DNA from 3 places in the Novosphingobium sp. BL-S-32 genome. Region 1 is predicted to be linked to each of the others. Evidence: riboswitches for the same ligand, from Rfam matches in the RefSeq annotation. Region 1 holds a riboswitch; each other region holds the start of a gene.

Region 1 (6,380 bases):
GCGAGATCGCGATCATCAGCGTCTCGGCATAGTCGGGTGGCGAATCGTAGACCGAGCTGACCGAAGGCGCGACCGAAGTGGTCAGCAGCCTTAGCTGCGTCTCCACCAGATAGCGGGCGAGCGTGGCGGCATTGTCAGAGCTGCCGCGCGCCAGTGTCGCCACTGCGCGGGGTGGGGCCGCGCGCAAACTTTCGGCCAGCGCGGCAAGGGCAGGCGCGTTGCGTGCGCGCTGGCGAGCCACGGCCTCGGCAGCTTCGGCGGCCTCGGCGAACATCAGGGTGGTTTCAGGATTGTCGATCATGGTCCTGCTATCCGGCGCGTGGCACGTTGAGTTCGGCGACGAAGTCATAGGCATCGCCGCGATACCACGACCGGGTCAGCTCCACCGGGCGCCCTTCGGCATTATATCCGCGGCGTTCGATGGCGAGGCCCGGCGAATTCTTCGGGATCTTGAGCAGGGCGGCCTGCTCGTCGGTGAACAGCACCGCACGGAAGCGCTGGAGCACGCGGACGGGCCGATCATCGCCCAGCGCATCGTAGAGCGAATCCTCTACGGCATCGGGCGAAGGCAGCGAGGAGGCCGGAACCGTGGCCGATTCCAGCGCCATCGAAACGCCGTCCGCATAACGGATCCGGGTGAAGCGGTAGACCGTGCTGCCCGGGCTCAGCCCCAGCGCCATCGCCTCTTCGGGCGAGACCTCCGCTTCGGTGCGCGAGATCCATCTGCTGTGCGGCGCGCGGCCTCGCGACAGCATGTCCTCGGTGAACGAGGAGATCGCCGCGAAGTTCTTCTCGACGCGCGGGGCAACGAAGGTGCCGGCCCCCTGACGGCGCGTGAGCATGCGCGCTTCGACAAGGCCGTCGAGCGCCTTGCGTACCGTCACGCGGGAAAGGTTGTAGGCGGCGGCAAGGTCGCGCTCGGGCGGCAGGGCCTCGTCCGGCAGGAGGACCTGATGCTCGATCGCCTGGCGCAAAAGGCGCTCGAATTGCCGGTAGAGCGGGGCGGTATCCCCCTCCGGAAGCCTGCCGACGCGATCGACGAACATTGCCTTTGTCTCCATTCAGTGGCCCGTTTTCTACGGCAAAGGACAATGCCACTTCAATACCAAAAATCATGGATTTTGCGGATAGGCAAATTTTGGTATTAAGTTTGTACTACTAATGCGCAAGCAGGATGAGCGCTCCCCGAGGGCGGGAACGGGCAACGATGGCCTTTGGGCATGGCGGCGCGCAGGGTTCCACGCGGCGCGGAAGGGCTCAGTTGATTGTCGGCCCGCTCTCGCGTGCGTCGGCATCGGGGGCTGCATAACCGCCGCGTTCGATGGCCTCGGCCAGCACCGGCAGCACATCGTTGAGTTCCCGCGCGTAGCCCGTCCAGCGCCCAATCGACCGGGTGCTGAGCGGCTCGCGAATGCGCGCGTGGCTGGGCGTCGGACTGTGATGGGCGAAGGTGTGGAATTCAAGCTGCGCCGGTTCCATGTCGAGCCCCAGCCACGCCATCAGCTCTGCGGTCTGGGCGTGCTGATCGGCCACGAAATGCTCGTAATGCAGTTCGTGCGCGGGGACCGGCAAGCTTTCCAGCCAGTGTCTGGTCAGTTCCTCCATCCGCGCATAGTGCTGTGCGAGGTCCTCGATCCGGTAACCGCAGGAAAAGCCGTGCGTGAAGTCATGGCCCATCGCCGAGACCATCACGTCGCGCGGATCGCGGGCCACCACCACGACCGGTGATTGCGGGAACGCCAGTTGCAGCAGCGGCAGGTAAAGCTCGTTCAGCGCCATCCGGTCGGTGAAGAGCGTGGCGCCATCGCGCAGCAGGCCATGGCGTTCGGCAAGCGCGAAGTAATGGTCGCGCAGTTGTACGCCCAGCGTGTCGCGCTGTTCCTCGGTTACGGCCTCGGCGTGGCGAGGGAACGCGCCCGCAGTCCACAAGGCCGCCTTGTCCGCCAGCTCGCGGCCGAAGGGCAATTCGCCGCCCGCCCGGACTTCGGAATGGCTCGCTGCCACTTGCTCGATCAGCGCGGTGCCGGAGCGCGGAAAACCGAGGATGAACACCGGCTGCGGCACCCCCTTGCGGCGCGAGGCGGGCAGGAAATCGGCGAAGCGCTCGGGCGTGAAGAAGTCCCGCCATTGCGCGACGAGTTCGCCCACCGCGCGGGCCGGATAGCTGCGGCTGGCGGCATGGGCGAGCGCGGCCTTGCCCGCGACGAAATCATCCCATGCCTCGGCCTTACACCCGGCCCGGTCGCGCAGGCGGCCGCGCAGCAGCAGGGCGGGGCCGGAAGGCTCGGGTTCGGCTTCCAGCATGGCGAGGCCTTTCGGCCAGTCCACCGTGTGCGAAAGCAGCGTCACGCGCTGGAGCGTCAGGTCGGTGCCCTGTCGCTGGGCCAGTGTTTCCGCGCCGCCGAGCAGGGCGGCGGCGCGGTCGAAACGGCCGGCCTGTTCCTCCAACTCCGCCAGCCAGAGCAGCGGCGGCAGCGCTTCGGGCATGGCCTGCACGGCTTCTTCCAGTAGAGGGGCAGCTTCGTCGAGCCGCCCCTGACGCTGAAGATTGCGGCCGAGATCGGCGAGCAACTGGGGCTGCCGTCCGGCGATGCGGATGGCCTCGGAAAGGTGGTGCGTGCCTTCGACCAGTTCGTCGCGCTCGCTCAGCATATGGCCGAGGCGCGTGTGGGCATCGGGGTTGTCGGGCTGGGCGGCAATCGTTTCGCGCAGGACCGTCTCGGCGTCATGCAGGCGGCCGGTGCCATGCAGTTCCTCGGCCAGTGCGTCGCGCGGCCAGGCGCTCTCGGGGGCGAGGGCAATAGCCTCGCGCAACAGGGCTTCGTGGCGGTCGTCCGCGCCGCGCGCCTTGGCGGCAAGGGCCAGCACCTCGATCGCGTCGAGTGCCAGCGCGGGCTGCGCGCGGGCCGTTTCGGCCAGCGCCTCGGCGCGGTCGAGATCGCCCGAGGACAGGGCCTGTCGGGCATCGGCAATGGTCTGCATATCGGCGGACATGCCGGCAGCTTAGGGCGCTTGCGCGGCGCGGTGTCAACCGGGCTTTGCGGCTGACTTCAGGGCGGTCCCGGTGAACAGTGCGGCCACCAGCTCCGGTCCCGAGGGAAAGTAGAGGTGCATGTAGCTGGCCGTCAGCGACCCACGGCGGAACACGCGCTCGCCGGGGCGCCCATCGGGTGTGTCGGCATGGGCTATGGGGGAAAGCGCGGTTTCCAGCGTCGAATAGTGGAACGTATGGCCGCGCACAGGATGGCCGTCGATCTTGGCCTCCTGCATTCCCAGAGCAGCCAGTCGAGGCTGCATTGTCGCTTGGGCCGCTAGCAGGCCGAGCAGGGCGGTGCGGGTGCCCTTGCCGTCATCCAGCGTCTCGCACGTGTAGAGCATGCCGCCACACTCCGCGAGGATCGGGCGACCGGCGGCGTGATGCGCGCGGATCGAGGCCAGCATCGGCGCATTGGCGGCAAGGCGATCCAGATGCAGTTCGGGATAGCCGCCCGGCAGCCAGAGCGCATCGCATGCGGGCAGGGCCGCGTCGGTCAGCGGCGAGAAGAACACGGCCTGCGCGCCTGCCTCTTCGAGGAAGGCGACGTTGGCCGGGTAGATGAAGGCGAAAGCCTCGTCGCGGGCAATGGCGATGCGCTTGCCGGCGAGCGATGGCGGCGGGGTCATGCCCTCCGGCGCGGCGAAGGTCACGGGCTCCGGAAGCCAGAGCGCGCTGTCCGGCAGCAGATCCGCCGCCCGGTCCAACCGGGCGGAAAGGTCGGCTACTTCGCCCGCCTGCACCAGCCCTAGGTGCCGTTCGGGCAGGCCGATTGCGGCGTCTCGGCCCAGTGCGCCCAGCCAGCGGATGTCACTGGGTACGCTTTGCTCCAACAGGTCCGAATGCCTGGCGCTACCCACACGGTTAGCGAGCACGGCGGCGAGGTTCACGCCCGCGCGATAGGTCGCCAGGCCATGAACGAGCGCGCCGAAAGTCTGCGCCATGGACGATCCGTCTACCACCGCGAGCACCGGCAGGCCGAAGCGCCGCGCGAGGTCGGCGGCGGAGGGATCGCCGTCGTGCAGGCCCATCACCCCTTCGACGAGGATCAGGTCCGCCTCGCACGCCGCTTCGTAGAGCAGCGCGCGGCATTCGGCCTCGCCGACCATGCAGAGGTCAAGCTGGTGCACCGGGGCGCCGCTCGCCGCTTCGAGGATCATGGGATCGAGGAAGTCGGGCCCGCACTTGAACACGCGCACGCGCCGTCCTTCGCGGGCATGGCGGCGGGCGAGCGCGGCGGTGACGAGCGTCTTGCCCTGCCCCGAGGCGGGCGCGGCGACCAGCAGGGCAGGGCAGGCGGTCACTTGCGGCGTTCCGCGTGCAGCGCCGGGCGCAGGGTCACGGTCAGCGCCCAGAGCGTGGCGGCAATGCCGGACCACAGCACCGTGGAGAGCAGGGTGGTCGGGAAATAGCGCCCGATGCGCGGCAGGAATCCGGCAAGCGTCGGATCGGGGAAGCGGCCGCCAAGGAAGTAGAACCCGCCGCTCGACAGCAAGTGCGAGACGAAAGTGGCGGCGATCAGCAGCACGGCCATGGCAGGCAGGGCGGCAAGGCGGTCACCGAGCTTCGCCGCCGCCACGCGCCCGGCAAGCCACATCACGCCATAGGCCGGGACCAGCATCGCGTAGGCCGGGGTAAAGCAGAATCCGGAACCGCCCAGCACCGAGATCACCACGACATCGATCGCATAGCCGAGCGCGAACAGCGCGGCGAAACCGATGACACGGCGGACGAAGAAGCCGAGCACGAAGAAGCTCGCAAGGTCGGTGTCTGGCAAGTGGACGACCTGACTCAGCGAATGGGTGCGCGTCACCAGCATGACGGCGGCGAGCGCGGCAAACACGAAGAGGCTGACGCGGGCGGATGGCGGATTGGCGGAACGGTTCATGTTCTGGGATCTCCCAAGGCGGTTGGGGAAAGGCGTGCAGGAAAGGCCCCGGGCGATATCGCCCCGGCGAGAGGATCAGCGGATCGGTGTCACTCTGGCAGGCTCCTTTCGACACGACTTCGACTGTCGTCTCGCCAGGGCTGCTTCCCGCTACGGGAACCATGCCCTCGTCCGCCCGGTGCATCCCGCCCGCGCAGAGGAACGACGGCAAGGGGCCGGTTTCCTGACTTCCCGGATCGTCGCGCCTTCCGCCGCCTTCTCGGAACCGTCCGGTCCCAATGGCGCATGGCGGGGCGCATCCCCGGTTACAGTTGCGGGAGCAGTGCCGGCATGTCCCGCGAGTTTCCCCGCAGGTCCGGACTTCCCGATTAAGCCCTCTCGGGCACCCTTTGCAGGGGCGGACCTATGGCACTTCGCGGGCGCGCGCAAGCTTCGGGCACTTGCCAGCGGGGCGCCCGCACGATAGTTGCCGCGCCGCGACAGGTTCCTCGTAAGAGGATCAAAAGGGAACACGGGTTCAAGACCCGGGCTGCCCCTGCAACTGTGAGCGGCGAGCCGTGCGGCCATTTCGCCATTGGAGCCGAAGCCATTGACTTGGCAGGATTCTGAGAAGGCGGCCGAGACGGCATTGACCCGCAAGCCAGGAGACCTGCCTGACGCAGTCGTTCTTCGTCCGGACAGGGTGTGCCGGGTGAACGAGGGGGCTTTTTCCTCGCGCAACGACAGCCATTGCCTTGCCGGTGCTCGCGCTTCGGCGGGGGTCTTCGATGCTTGTTTGAAGGAAAACCCATGACGTTCCGGATTTTCGCCACCACGGTTTCGCTCGCGGCCCTCGCGGCGGCCTGCCCGACGATGGCTTTCGCCGACGAAGCAGATAGTGGCGACAGCATCGTCGTTACCGCGCTGCGCACCCCGCTGGCGGCCGATCGCGTCGCCCAGACGGTGACCGTCCTCGACGACGCGCACATCGTTTCCGCGCAGCCGATCGCCCTCACCGACATGCTGCTGCGCACGCCGGGCATCAGCCTTTCGCGCAACGGCGGCTACGGCACGACCACCAGCCTACGCATTCGCGGCGCCGATGCCGGTCAGAGCGTGATGGTGATCGACGGCATGCGCCTCGCCGATCCGTCTTCGACGGCGGGCGGCTATGCCTTCTCCAACCTCTTCACCGACGATATCGATCACATCGAGATCCTGCGCGGTCCGCAGTCGATCCTCTGGGGTAGCGATGCCATCGGCGGCGTCATCAATGTCACCACCCGTGCCCCGACCAAGCCGCTGGAAGGCAGCTTCGCGGTGGAAGCGGGCACGCACGATACCGTCTCGGCGCGTGCCGGCGTGGGCGGCACGTCGGATTCGATCGATTGGCGCGTCTCCGCCTCGCGCTTCACCACCGACGGCATCTCGGCCAGCGATCAGGGCACCGAGCCCGATGGCTATCGCCGGTCTGCGGCC
Region 2 (6,380 bases), on a different replicon from region 1:
TCGGCCTCGGCCGCGAGCCGCAGCCTTTTCTCGATCACCGGCCAGGGCTTGAGGTTGTCGGACAGATTGATCGCGCAGAAATCATGACCGAGCGGCGCTCCGGCGCGGGCTGCTGCCGCCAGCATCGCGGTGATGCCGGGCAGCACCCGGATATCGAGTTTGCGCCAGTGCGCCGGGCCGTCCTCCAGCGCCTCGAACACGGCGGCAGCCATCGCGAAGACTCCCGGATCGCCCGAGGACGCGACCAGCACCCGGCGACCCTGCGCGGCAAGGTCCAGCGCCATGGCCGCCCGCTCAAGCTCCACGCGGTTGTCGGATGGGTGAAGCACCAGCCCTTCACGCGGCGCAACCCGCGCCACATAGGGACCGTAGCCCACTACATCGGTCGCCTCGGCCAGCGCCTGCGTGGCTTCGGGCGTGACGAGCGCCTCGTCCCCGGGCCCAAGGCCCGCGACCGCGATCCATCCGCTCACGGTCTGCGTCCCTGACCGTGGATGAGCAGGATCGAGAAATAGGGCGCGACGTTCTCGGCATCGACAAGCCGGGTCACCCGCTGCTCGGGCATGGCCGCATATTCTACCAGCCACGCCGCATCCTCGCGTCCGGCGGCAGCCACCGCGCGGCGCAGCTTCGGCAGATTGCGGCCGATCTTCATCACCACTAGCGCATCGGTATCGTGGATACGGCGCGCCAATTCCGTTTCGGGCAGCGTCGCCATCGCGACGGTCAGCACATCGTCTCCCCAGGTGATCGGCAGCCCGGTCGCGTTCCAGGCGCCAGCCATGCCGGTGATGCCAGGCACGACTTCCACCGGCACCCGCCCGGAGAGCCGGCTGTGCAGGTGCATGAACGAGCCGTAGAAAAACGGATCCCCCTCGCAAAGCACGACGACGTCCTCGCCGCCGCGCGCAGCCTCCGCCAGCCGTTCCGTGCAATCCGCATAGAAAGCCTGAAGGCAGGCATTGTAAGCGGGATCGTCGAGCGGAATTTCTGTCGTGACCGGGTATTCCATCGCGATTTCGACCGCATCGGTCCGCAGCAGGCTGTCGACGGTACTCCGCGCCCGACCCGCGCGTCCCTTTTTGCGGAAATAGGCGATTTGCCGCGTGCCGCGCACGAGCCGGTCGGCGCGCACGCTCAGCAGGTCCGCCGCACCGGGGCCGAGGCCGACGCCGTGGATGGTTCCTGACGCGCTCATTCCGCGCGGCTCGCCAGTGCGTTGACGGCCGCCACGGTAATGGCGCTCCCACCAAGCCGTCCCTCGACGATGCAGCAGGGAACCGGTGCGGTCAGCCACAAGGCATGCTTGGACTCGGCCGCGCCGACGAAGCCCACCGGGCAACCGATGATGGCCGCCGGGCGGGGGCAGTCGGGGTCCTCAAGCATGTTGAGCAAGTGAAACAGCGCGGTCGGCGCGTTGCCGATGGCGACGATCGCGCCGCCGAGATGTGGCCGCCACAGTTCCAGCGCCGCCGCCGAGCGGGTGTTGCCGATCCGGTGCGCAAGGTCCGGCACTTCGGCATCGCCGAGGGTGCAGATGACCCCGTTGTAAGCTGGCAGGCGGGCGCGGGTAATGCCTTCGGACACCATCCGTGCATCGCAGAGCACGGGCGCTCCCGCAGCCAGCGCGGCGCGCGCGGCGACTGCAAAGCCGGCGGAAAAGCGGATGTGCGCGGCCAGTTCGACCATGCCTGCCGCGTGTATCATGCGGACGGCAACGGGCTCCTCCTCGGCGGAGAAGCGGGCAAGGTCGGCTTCCGCGCGTATGGTGGCAAAGGACTGGCGGTAGATCGCCGCGCCGTCCTTTTCATAATCGTAAGGCATCAAGCGACTCCAAAATGGGCGAGGAGGTCTGCGGCATTCAGACCCGAGCGAAGGGGCGGAGAACCGGCGCACGCGCTGAAGGAAAGGTCGTAGGCACCCTCGCGCCCGGTCACGACCACATCGGCGGCACCGGGATGGGCGCAGCCCTTGGCACAACCCGAAACGTGCAGGTGCCCGGCGACATGCGGCGCAAGGCGGGCGGCGAGCGTCCGGGTCTCGACACTGGCTTGCGGGCAGTCGGGCGCGCCGGGGCAGGCATCGGCGCGCAGCAGCGAATGGTGGGGATCGATCGACAGGCCTTCGTGCTCGATCGGCCCGCCCCCCTCAGTCAGAAGGATGCGCCAGGGCGACGTACGAATGCCCGCCACGCCGGAGTCTTGCGCCAATCGCAGGAAGGCTTGCGCGCTCACGCGCCCGAACGGCAGGCCATAGGCGGTGCCCATCGCGTGACGGCCGGGGACGGGCAGGGGCGCGGCGAGCCCGGGGGCGGCGGTTCCTGTCGCCCAGTCCGGCAAGGGCGCGGAATGGCGTGCCATGCGGCCCGCACTTGCTCCGCCGCTTGCCATGAACCAGCGCGTCAGATCGATCAGCGCGGTGACTTCCCGGCCCGGCGCCAGTCCTATGCCGGTAGAGCGTCCATCGGCGCGCAGCAGGAGCATGCCGTCGCGCCCGCGCTCGATCCGGAAATCGCCGGGTTCGGCGGACAGCATCGGCACAGGTCCGGCGTCGATGACGAAACCGGCCTTGCCCGGTAGTACGGGCAATTCGTCGAGGCGCTCGTCCAGTTCGCGAGCGATGCGATGGGTATCCTCGCCGGGGCGCCCTGCGGGCGAGACGAGGATATTGCGCCGGGCTTCGCGTGTTGCGTCCGCATCCACGAGGCCGGTCTCCAGCAACCGGTCGAGCAGGCGCGGCCATTCGGCCTCGCTCACACCGCGAATTTGCAGGTTCGCGCGGCGTGTAAGGTCAAGCGCACCCGACCCATGCGCGAGCGCCGCTTCGCCCAGAGCCACGGCCTGAGCGGGCATCAGGCGGCCGAGACGCGGCTTTACGCGGACCAGCAGCCCGTCTCCCGCCATCATCGGGCGCCAGGCATCGGGGCACCATCCCCTTACCGTGCCGCCGCTTCGATCCCCTTCCAGCGGACCCAAAATCGCTCTCCGCGCGCCGGGCGAACGAAGGCGGGGCATACCGACATGGCCGGCCGACGCGCGGCGATGGGCAGGCGCGAACTACGCCCACCACCACGCGACCGTGCAGCCCCAGCCACACAGCTTCGTCGCCCAGACGGAGAAGAACCGTGCCATGACCATCCCCTGGGTCAGGGCAAGAGCGACCAGTGCGCCGGCAGGTCTCCTGGCTCGCGGGTCACAGCTTGATACACGCCTTCCCAGACCGGCAACGCGCCGGTCCAGTGGCTGCCCTTAAAAGGGCGTGTGCATCGCGCTATCCGCTTACAGTTGCAGGGACAGCCGCGGATTTGGGGGCTACACCCCCGCACCGCATTCCCGATTAAGCCCCTTCGGGGGCACCGGCACGATCATGTCCGGCAACAGGCACGCCTGTCACCTTGCCGCCGCTCTATCGAATTGGCTCTGCCAAGCCAATAGCCGATCCATAGTCGTCGCGAGCGCGATCACGCGCTACGGCGAGGCTTCCAGCCCTGCGACCGCATCGCGGCTCCAGCCGCCGCCCATCGCCAGATAGAGCGATACCCGTGCCTGCAACGCCGCCGTCCGCGCCTGCACGAGGTTGAGTTCCACGTTGAGCAGGCCGCGCTGGGCAACCAGCTGTTCAAGATAGGGCGAATAGCCCTCGCGGCGGCGGTTGGTGGCAAGGCGCAGGCCTTCGGCGTCTGCCGTGCGCTGGGCGGCCAGGATGGTCATGAGTTCGTCCGCTTCCCGGGCCGAGCCAAGCGCGTCCTCCACCTCGCGAAAGGCGGTGAGCGCGGCCTTGCGGTAGGCCAGCGCGGCATTGTCCCGCTGGGCGGCGGCGCTTTCGGCCCCGGCGCGCAGCCGTCCGCCTTCGAAGATCGGCGCAAGGATGCTGCCACCCAGAGACCACACTCCGATCGGATCACCCACCAGCAGCGAGGACCATACCAAGGCGCCGGAGCCGGTGAGTTGAAGCTGCGGCAGGAAACGCTTGCGGGCAGCGGCGAGCGACTTGTCGGCGGCAGCCAGTTGCAGCTCGGCCTGCGCCACGTCCGGTCGGCGCGCCAAGAGCTGGGACGGCAGGCCTTCCGGGATCACCGGCTCTGTCAGCAGGGCGAGCGAAGTGGCGCGCGCGACGCCGCCGGGCACGTTCCCTGCGAGCAGGCGCAAGGCATTTTCCTGCCGCGCCGTGGCTTCGCGCAAGGAGGGGATCAGTTGGGCGGTGGCCTGATACTCGGCCTGTGCCTGCGCAAGGTCCAGACGCGGCGAATAGCCCGCGCCGACCCGGCGCTCTGCCAGTTGCAGTTCCCGGCGCCGCGCGTCCAGCGTCTGTTGGGCAATGGCAAGCTGCGCGTCGAGGCCGAGCAAGGCGATATAGCCGTTTGCCGCCGTCGCCGCGACCGAGAGGCGGATTGAATCCCGCGCTGCCTGGCTGGCCAGCCACCCCGCGCGCGCCGCTGCCTGCTGGTCTGCCAGACGCCCGAAAATGTCTGCTTCCCACGCCGCCTGCACGCCCGGCTGCGCGATCTGCTGCACCTCTGCAACCCCGAAGGCATCGATGCTGCGCGAATCCGATGCCGAGGCTGCCGCGTCGACCGTGGGCAGCAACTGCGCATGGGCCAGCCGTTCCTGCGCGCGCGCGTCGCGGATGCGGGCGGCGGCCTGCGCGATGTCGATGTTGCGCGCCAGAGCCGCTTCGACGAGTGCGGTAAGCTGCGGGTCGCCGAAGGCCTGCCACCATGCGCGGTCGAGCGGCGCAGTCGGCCCTGCGTCGGTTCGCCACTCTGCGGGCGGGACCACGGGCTCCACGGGCGCGAGGGCTACAGGCGGTCCCGCGCAACCGGCAGTCAGCGCCAGCAGGCTTGCGACGATGGCAAGGCGCCGCATCAATCCCTCGTCGACACGGTGATCTCCACCGACATGCCCGGCCGCAGCCGCTGCGTGAGGGCCTGCCCGGGATCGATCTTGATCCGCACCGGAATGCGCTGCGCCACTTTCACGAAGTTGCCGGTGGCGTTGTCCGCCCGGAGCACCGCGAATTCGGAGCCGGTGGCGGGCGCGATATCCTGCACATGGCCCGTCAGCCGCGCGCCGCCCAGCGCGTCCACGCGAAAATGGGCCCGCTGGCCCACGCGCATGTCCCGCGTCTGCGCCTCCTTGAAGTTGGCGATGATCCACATGTCGTCCGGCACCAGGAACATGAGCTGCGTGGCCGCCGAGACATAGGCGCCGTTACGCACGCCGATTTCCGAAAGGCGCCCGTCCACCGGCGCGCGGATCACCGAATTGTCGAGGTCTATCTGTGCCAGATGGAGCTGCGCCTGCGCCGCTTCCACCGCCGCCTGAAGACCGCCCCGGCCGACGATCACCGATCGCACGTCCTGACCGCCGATCGCGCGCGAGGCGCCGGCCTGTCGCACCGCCGCTTCTGCGGCGAGCAGGGTGGCCAATGTCTGGTCGCGCTCCCGCTCCGAGATCGAGCCGTCCGCCACCAGTGCATCGGCCCGCTTCATGTCGGCCCGCGCCCGAACGAGCTGCGCTTTGGCGCTGGCGATCCCGGCTTCCTGCCCCAGCAGCGCCGCCTCGCGCGAGCGCTGGCTCTGTTCGGAATTGGACAGCGCTGCGATCTGCCCGGCAAGGTTGGCCTTCGCCTGCTCGACCCGCGCCTGATAGATGCGCCGGTCGATCGTCGCCAGCACCTCTCCCGCCTTCACATGCTGGAAATCGCGCACCGGAACCGAGGTGACATAGCCGTTCACTTGCGGGCTGATGACCGTCACTTTGCCGCGAACATTGGCATTGTCGGTCCGCTGCGACCATCCCGCGAAGGGCGGCAGGTCCCAGGCATACAGGATGGAAAGCACGCCCAGCACCGCCAGCACGACGATCGCGGCCACGGTCCAGCGGCTCTTGACCGGGGGGCTCCAGCCCGCCGGGGGATTGATCTGGGTATCGACGCCGCTCGCGCCGTTCCCAGCAGTATCGGCCCCAGCCGTATCGCGTTCTCCACTGCCTTCCACGCCAGCCCTCTGCTTTCTCAATCCCGATCCGCCGGAGGTCCACCCGCGGCCGCTGCCGCCTGCGCAGCGCTGCGCGCCTGCATTTCGCGCTGGAGCAGGATGATCGGCGATTCCTCCCTGCGTCGCCGGATGCCCAGACGAATGGTGATGCCCCACACGACCGCCGCCACCGCCAGCCAGCCGGAGAGCAGGAAGACGTCGTTGTAGGCGAGGATATTCGCCTCTCGCGCCACTTGCTGCGACAGCAGCGCCACCCCTTCCGCCGAACGCAGCACCGGATCTCCCACCACGCTGGAAAACGCGCCTCCCCCCGCGCGCAGGCGATCCGCCACTTGCGGGTTGGTCATGACGATGCTCTGCACCAGCTCGTGCGAATGGTACT
Region 3 (6,380 bases), on a different replicon from region 1:
TAGACATCGGCGAGATCGCCACGCTCTTGCCAGATCTTCTCGTCGATCATCGCCTGAAGCCCGGCGCCGTAGGCACCCGGTTTCGATCCGAACACGCGCGCACCGGTGCGGCGGGTGGCCTGCGTTTCGGCCTCGCCATCTTCGACCAATTTGGCGGTTTCGGCGCGGTGGCGTTCGGCGGCGGGGTTGTCGCCCAGCGGTTCGTCGAGCGCCATGACGGCGCGCGCGGCGCTGTCGATCAGGTCGATCTGCTCGGGAAAGGCGTCGCGGAAGAAGCCGGAGACGCGCAAGGTTACGTCCACGCGCGGGCGTCCGAGTTCGGCCACGGTCATCACCTCGAAGCCGACCACGCGGCCCGAAGTCCAGTCCCAGCGCGGGCGTACGCCCATCAGCGCGAGGGCCTGGGCGATATCGTCGCCGCCCGTGCGCATGTTGGCGGTGCCCCATGCGGAGAGGGCCATGGCCTGCGGGTATTCGCCCTCGCGCTGGAGGTAGTCCTCTACAAGCAGATCGGCGGACTTGCGGCCGAGTTCCCAGGCGACGGCAGTGGGCACGGCGCGGGTGTCGACCGAGTAGAAGTTGCGGCCAGTGGGGAGCACGTCCGGCCGCCCGCGCGTGGGCGCGCCGGAGGGGCCGGGCAGCACGAAACGGCCATCGAGGCCGGCCAGCAAGGCTTCGGCCTCACGTGGGCCGCACAGATCGATGCGGGGGGCTAGGTCGGTGCGGATGGCATCGAGGACGGCCAGCGTCCTGTCCCCCGCTCCGCTCATCCTGAGCTTGTCGAAGGATGCTGGCGCTGCGATGTGGTCCTTCGACAAGCTCAGGATGAGCGGAGCTTGGATAGTTTCGCTGACCCATTCCGCTGCCAGCAGTTCGAGCCGTTCGACGGTGTCGCCATGCGTGCGCCATGGCTCTTCGGATACCGTCCCGAGCGCTTCCGGCCGGGCGCCATTCCAATGGTCTCCCATCCTGCAGTCGAGCGGGTCGAAGTCCAGACCGAAGTCCTCCGCCATCGCCCGCAGGAGTGAGGCTTGTCCGGCATGGTCATACCCACGCGGGGTGCGTGCCAGCGCCACCAGAAGGTCGCGCCGCAAGCGGCCCTCGGGCGACTGGGTGAAGACATGCAGACCATCGCGGATCTGCAATTCCTTCAGTTCGCACAAGTAGTTGTCGATGGCCGAAAGCGCGTCGTCATCGTCGCCGCTGGCCCCGGCATCGCGGTCGAGGCCGTGGCTGCGCGCGAGATCGAGAATGTCCCGACGCAGCCGGTCGAGACGGCGCGGGTCCATTCCGGCGGCGAGGTAATATTCGTCCACCAGCGCCTCAAGCTGCTTGAGCGGACCGTAAGTCTCGGCGCGGGTCAGCGGCGGGGTGAGGTGATCTACGACCACTGCGCCGATGCGGCGCTTGGCTTGCGTGCCTTCGCCGGGATCATTGACGATGAAGGGATAGAGTTGCGGCAGCGGCCCGGCGCATATTTCCGGGAAGCACTCGCGCGAGAGCGAGATGGCCTTGCCGGGCAACCACTCCAGATTGCCGTGCTTGCCGACATGGACCACCGCCTGCGCGCCGAATTCCTGCGCCAGCCAAACGTGGAAGGCGAGGTAGGCGTGCGGCGGCGGCAGGGCCGGATCGTGATAGCTGGCTTTGGGATCGATGTTGTAGCCGCGCGCGGGCTGCACGGCGACGGCGAGATTGCCGAAGCGGTGCACCGGCAGGCGGAACGCGCCATCCCGCACGAAGGGATCGGCCGAAGGCTCTCCCCAGCGTTCGGACATGGCCTTGCGCGCGCTTTCGGGCACCGCTGCGAAAGCGGCTTCGTAGGCCGAAAGCGGCAGCGAGACTTCGCCGGGACGGTCCAGCGATGTCAGGTCGTTGGTCACGCCGCCGGTCATCACGCGCATCAGCGCGGCGCCGTTCTTGGGCGCGTCGCCGGTGTCATAGCCCGTCTCGGCCAGAGCGGCGATGATCGCAGCGGTGCTGGCGGGGGTATCGAGGCCGACGCCGTTGCCGATCCGCCCGTCGCGGTTGGGATAGTTCGCCAGGACCAGCGCGACGCGGCGCTTGGCAGCCGCCGTGCGGCGCAGGCCCGCCCAGTTCGCGGCAAGATCGGCGACGAACGCCACTCGGTCCGGCGCCACGCGCGGGACGACGATGCCGCATTGGGTCACTTCGTCAAATCGCTCCGCTGCCTTGAAAGCGACCGCGCGGGTGAAAACGCGCCCGTCCACCTCCGGCAGCGCGACGTTCATGGCGAGATCGCGCGGGCCCAGACCGCGCGCGGAGCCCTGCCATTCGCTTTCCTCCACGCCCGCGAAGGCGACTTGCAGGATCGGGCAGTCCGCCTTTTCGAGAATGCCCGGCTTGCGATCGTCGCCTGCCGAGGACGAGGCGAAGCTGGTGGCATTGACGATCACATCGGGCGCGATCTCGCCTAGCAATCCGCTCAGCCAGTCCACCGCGAAAGGCTCTCGCAGGGCGCGAACGTGAACGGCAGCGACGTTGAAGCCGCGCTCCCGCAGCGCCGCGATCATGGCGTCCACGGCATCGAGCGTGCCCGCGATCATCAGCGCGCGGTAGAACACCAGCAGCGCGAGCGGGCGGCCTTGGGCCCAGCCTGCCTGCACGTCGGCAAGCCCAGCGCGCTCGGTGCCCGCAAGGTAGAGCCCGGCGTCGGCTACCGGCACCGGATCATCCGGCTCGCCCGCGTCATGGTCGATGGTCCGGGCGGCGGTGCGCAGGAACGAGAGGGCATTGGCCATGCCGCCCTGCCGCAGATAATCGCGCATCCGCTCGCGCAATTCGGCGGGCAGGGTGGAGGCGCGGTCGAGCGCCGGGTCTGCCTCGCGCCCATCGGCAATGGCGGCGAAGGCAATGCCGTTCTCGCGCGCGACGCGGGCGATCTCGTCGATGCCGTAGCCCCAGTAGCTCTTTCCGCCGAGAAGGATCACGCAGACGAACCTGGCCTTGGCGATCACCTTTTCGACATAGAGGTCGATCGAATAGGGGTGGCGCAGTTGCAGCAGATTGGCAAGGCGAATGCTGGGAGAACCCTCCAGCATTCGCGCCGCCGCGCCCGCGAAGCAGGCGAGTTCGCTGTCCGCCACGGTGAGGATCACCATGTCGCCGGGAGACTGGTCGAGGTCGATCGCCTCCTCGCCGCCCGAGATCGTCCCCGGCGTGGCGGACAGAAGGTGCATCAGGCGTTCCCCCCGCAACTGCGACAGAACTCTGACTCGTCATTGCGAGCGTAGCGAAGCAATCCAGTGCGGCTCTGCGCGACTCTGGATTGCTTCACCCGCTTCGCGGGTCCGTAATGACGAGGGTAGGGGGGGGCGGCGAAGGTGGGCATGAGGGAGAACCTCAAGCCGCTACCGTGCCGAGAACATGCGCAAGCCCAGCCTCGATGGCGGCGCGGTCCAGCCCCTTCTGGCCGATGATGACAAGCTGGGTGCGGCGCACGTCCTGCGGCAGCCACGCACGGTCGTAGAAGTGCTGGATGCGCGGGCCCACGGCCTGCACCACAAGGCGGCTCGGCTTGCCCGAAACCGCGACCATGCCCTTCACGCGCAGCACGTCGTGCTCTGCGATCAGGTCCTTCAGACGGGCGAGAAGAGCGTCGAGATCGACCACATCGCTGCCGGAAACGACGAAGCTGTCGAAGTCGTCATGGTCGTGATCCTCGTCCAGCCCATCGATGTGCGAGGGACGGGAATCGAGATCGTCCTCGGCAGCGGCGGTGATGCCCAGCAGCGCGGCGATGTCGACCGCGCCGTGATCGGCACGCACGATCTTCACGCCGGGGCGCGTCTCGGCCAGCACCAGCGTCTCGACATGGGCGAGGGCATCGGCGTCGACGAGGTCGGTCTTGTTGAGCACGACCATGTCGGCGCAGCCCAGCTGTTCCTCGAACAGTTCTTCCAGCGGGCTTTCGTGGTCCAGCATCGGGTCGGCCGCGCGTGCTGCCGCCAGCGCCGCCTCGTCGGTGGCGAAGCGGCCGGCCGCGACGGCATCGGCGTCGATCAGCGCGACCACGCCGTCAACCGTGGCGCGGGTGCGGATGTCGGGCCACTGGAAGGCCTTTACCAGCGGCTTGGGCAGGGCAAGGCCGCTGGTCTCGATGATGATGTGATCGGGCTTGTTCTCGCGGTCGAGCAGCTTCTGCATCGTCGGCAGGAAATCGTCGGCGACGGTGCAGCAGATGCAGCCATTGGCCAGTTCGACGATGTCGTCTTCCGGGCAGGCCTCGTCATTGCAGCCCTTCACCAGTTCGCCGTCCACGCCGACATCGCCGAACTCGTTGATGATCAGCGCAAGGCGGCGGCCCTTGGCGTTCTGCAGCAGGTGGCGGATCAGCGTGGTCTTGCCGGCGCCCAGAAAGCCGGTGATGACGGTGGTGGGAATTTTGCTCATGTATCGTCTCCCGCGCGCCGGTAACTCGGAAGCGGCGGGGCGGGCCGTCTCTTGCGGACGACGCGGACACACGGGCGTCGGGCAGGCGCGCGAGCGCCCGACGTGGCATGCCGCTGCGGCCCCGGCCGCATGCATCACGTCGCTCAGACGGAGAGTTACCGTGCCTTGGCCAATCCCTGGACCCGGGCAAGAGCGACATCGACCCCGGCAGGTCTCCTGGCTTGCGGGTCACGGCACGATGCACCGCCTTCCCAGGCCTCGCATGACTTAGCGTCCGGCCCAGTGGCTGCGGGCAGAGGCTTTGCCCCGCCGCGAATGTGCATCGCGCTCGCCGCTTACAGTTGCAGGGACAGCCCCGGATTGGAGTGGCAGGCCACTCGTACCGTGTTCCCATTTTAAGCCCCTTGCGGGGCACCGGCGCGATAATAGTGTTCACCGTCGCCCCGGTCGGGGGCTGCGGCGGACAGACAGGCTCCTAGCCGTCGCCGTGTCCGCCCGCAAGTGTCGGGCCCCGGGCAAGCGCCGGGATCGCACGCGCAGGCCGATCCAAAACGCGATGACGATGAGCAACGCATCAGGCTCGCGGTACAGATCCCCTCGATTTTGCATCTAATGCGATTGACTCGCAAGTTGGGACTCTGTTAGCAGCTCCAGAAATGCGAATGGTTCGCAATAACGCGGCCAAGGCGCACTTTCGGAGCCGTCATGAACACGCGCGCGGGCAAGGTCCGTAAAGGCATCGGCAAAGGCAATCTCGCGGCAAGACTGCTGGCGGCGGTTCCGGCCAATTATGCGCTGTCTTCGCTGGCGGCGGCCTGCGTTGCCCGCGCGTTGGCGCATGGTCTTGCGGTCTCCGCGCCCGAAGCGAGCATGGCGGCCACGCTGCTGTCGTTCGCGATCTTCGCGGTGCTGGCGCTGGCGGCGTTCGGCATGCGTTTGGTGGCGCGGCTGTGGTTGTGGATGCTCGTTTCGGGCGCGGTCATGGCCGGTTACCTCTGGTTTTCTTTGACAACGGGGGGCCGCCTGTGAAGGAGAGCCTGCGGCAATCGATGGCGCTCGTGCACACCTGGACGGGGCTGGTGCTGGGCTGGCTGCTGTTTGCGATGTTCGCCACGGGTACTTCGGCCTATTTCCAGGACGAGATCACCCGCTGGATGCAGCCCGAAGTGACCGGCACGGCCGATCCAGTGGCATCGGCGCAAGGCGCGGTCCGCTTCCTCCAGCGCACCGCGCCAGACGCGAGCTTCTGGTTTCTCACGCTTCCCAACGGGCGCAGTGCCACCACGCAGGCCTTCTGGTACCCAGGCACCGGCACCAGTGGCCAGACCGAGGCCGTACTCGATGAAAGCGGCCGGGAAGTGACTGTGCGCCAGACCAACGGCGGCTACTTCCTCTATCGCTTCCATTTCGACCTGCATTACCTGCCGGTCCTCTGGGCCCGCTATCTAGTGGGCATCGCGGCGATGTTCATGCTGGTGGCGATCCTCTCGGGCGTGATCACGCACAAGAAGATCTTCGTCGACTTCTTCATGCTGCGCTTCGGCAAGGGGCAGCGATCGTGGCTGGACGCGCACAACGTGACCGCCGTGCTGGCGTTGCCGTTCCACCTGATGATTACCTTTACCGGGCTGGTGACGCTGGCGGCGATGTACATGCCGTGGGGCATTTTGGCGAACTACGCCTCGCCCGACACATTCCAGTCCGCGGTTTTCGGCGACCCACCCGCAGCCGAACGCAGCGGCAGGAACGTGCCCCTTGCCGACCTTGCGCCGCTGATGCGCAAGGCATCGGCGCAGTGGGGCGGGCGTGAGGTTGGCGTGGTGCGGATCAACAATCCGGGCGATGCGACCGCGACGATCGCGCTGACGCGCGGGCCGGGCGAGGCGATGGGTTCACGCGGCGAAGTCATGGTCTTCGATGGCCCCAGCGGCCGCCAGACCGGCGGCAGCCTGCCGCAGGGCGCCGCG

Evidence for each region. A riboswitch is a leader RNA that binds a small molecule or an ion and turns the genes downstream of it on or off. The one in region 1 is predicted to bind cobalamin.
Region 2: another riboswitch for cobalamin. It lies ahead of AC1VVK_RS23775 (cobalamin biosynthesis protein CobG); the one in region 1 lies ahead of AC1VVK_RS12535 (hypothetical protein).
Region 3: another riboswitch for cobalamin. It lies ahead of cobW (cobalamin biosynthesis protein CobW); the one in region 1 lies ahead of AC1VVK_RS12535 (hypothetical protein).

What each region holds. Positions count from the first base shown of each region.
Region 1 is NZ_CM166476.1:2,646,785-2,653,164, forward strand. It holds gene AC1VVK_RS12515 (SIS domain-containing protein) at 1-301, opposite strand, end outside; gene AC1VVK_RS12520 (GntR family transcriptional regulator) at 309-1,046, opposite strand; gene AC1VVK_RS12525 (sulfotransferase family protein) at 1,258-2,994, opposite strand; gene AC1VVK_RS12530 (cobyrinic acid a,c-diamide synthase CobB) at 3,028-4,338, opposite strand; gene AC1VVK_RS12535 (hypothetical protein) at 4,335-4,922, opposite strand; cobalamin riboswitch at 5,119-5,327, opposite strand; cobalamin riboswitch at 5,387-5,593, shown strand; gene AC1VVK_RS12540 (TonB-dependent receptor plug domain-containing protein) at 5,712-6,380, shown strand, end outside.
Region 2 is NZ_CM166477.1:1,670,793-1,677,172, reverse strand. It holds gene cobJ (precorrin-3B C(17)-methyltransferase) at 1-473, opposite strand, end outside; gene cobI (precorrin-2 C(20)-methyltransferase) at 470-1,198, opposite strand; gene AC1VVK_RS23780 (precorrin-8X methylmutase) at 1,195-1,824, opposite strand; gene AC1VVK_RS23775 (cobalamin biosynthesis protein CobG) at 1,824-2,975, opposite strand; cobalamin riboswitch at 3,154-3,375, opposite strand; gene AC1VVK_RS23770 (efflux transporter outer membrane subunit) at 3,468-4,865, opposite strand; gene AC1VVK_RS23765 (HlyD family secretion protein) at 4,865-5,998, opposite strand; gene AC1VVK_RS23760 (efflux MFS transporter permease) at 6,016-6,380, opposite strand, start outside.
Region 3 is NZ_CM166477.1:522,839-529,218, forward strand. It holds gene cobN (cobaltochelatase subunit CobN) at 1-3,200, opposite strand, end outside; gene cobW (cobalamin biosynthesis protein CobW) at 3,364-4,413, opposite strand; cobalamin riboswitch at 4,603-4,846, opposite strand; gene AC1VVK_RS19080 (hypothetical protein) at 5,119-5,442, shown strand; gene AC1VVK_RS19085 (PepSY-associated TM helix domain-containing protein) at 5,439-6,380, shown strand, end outside.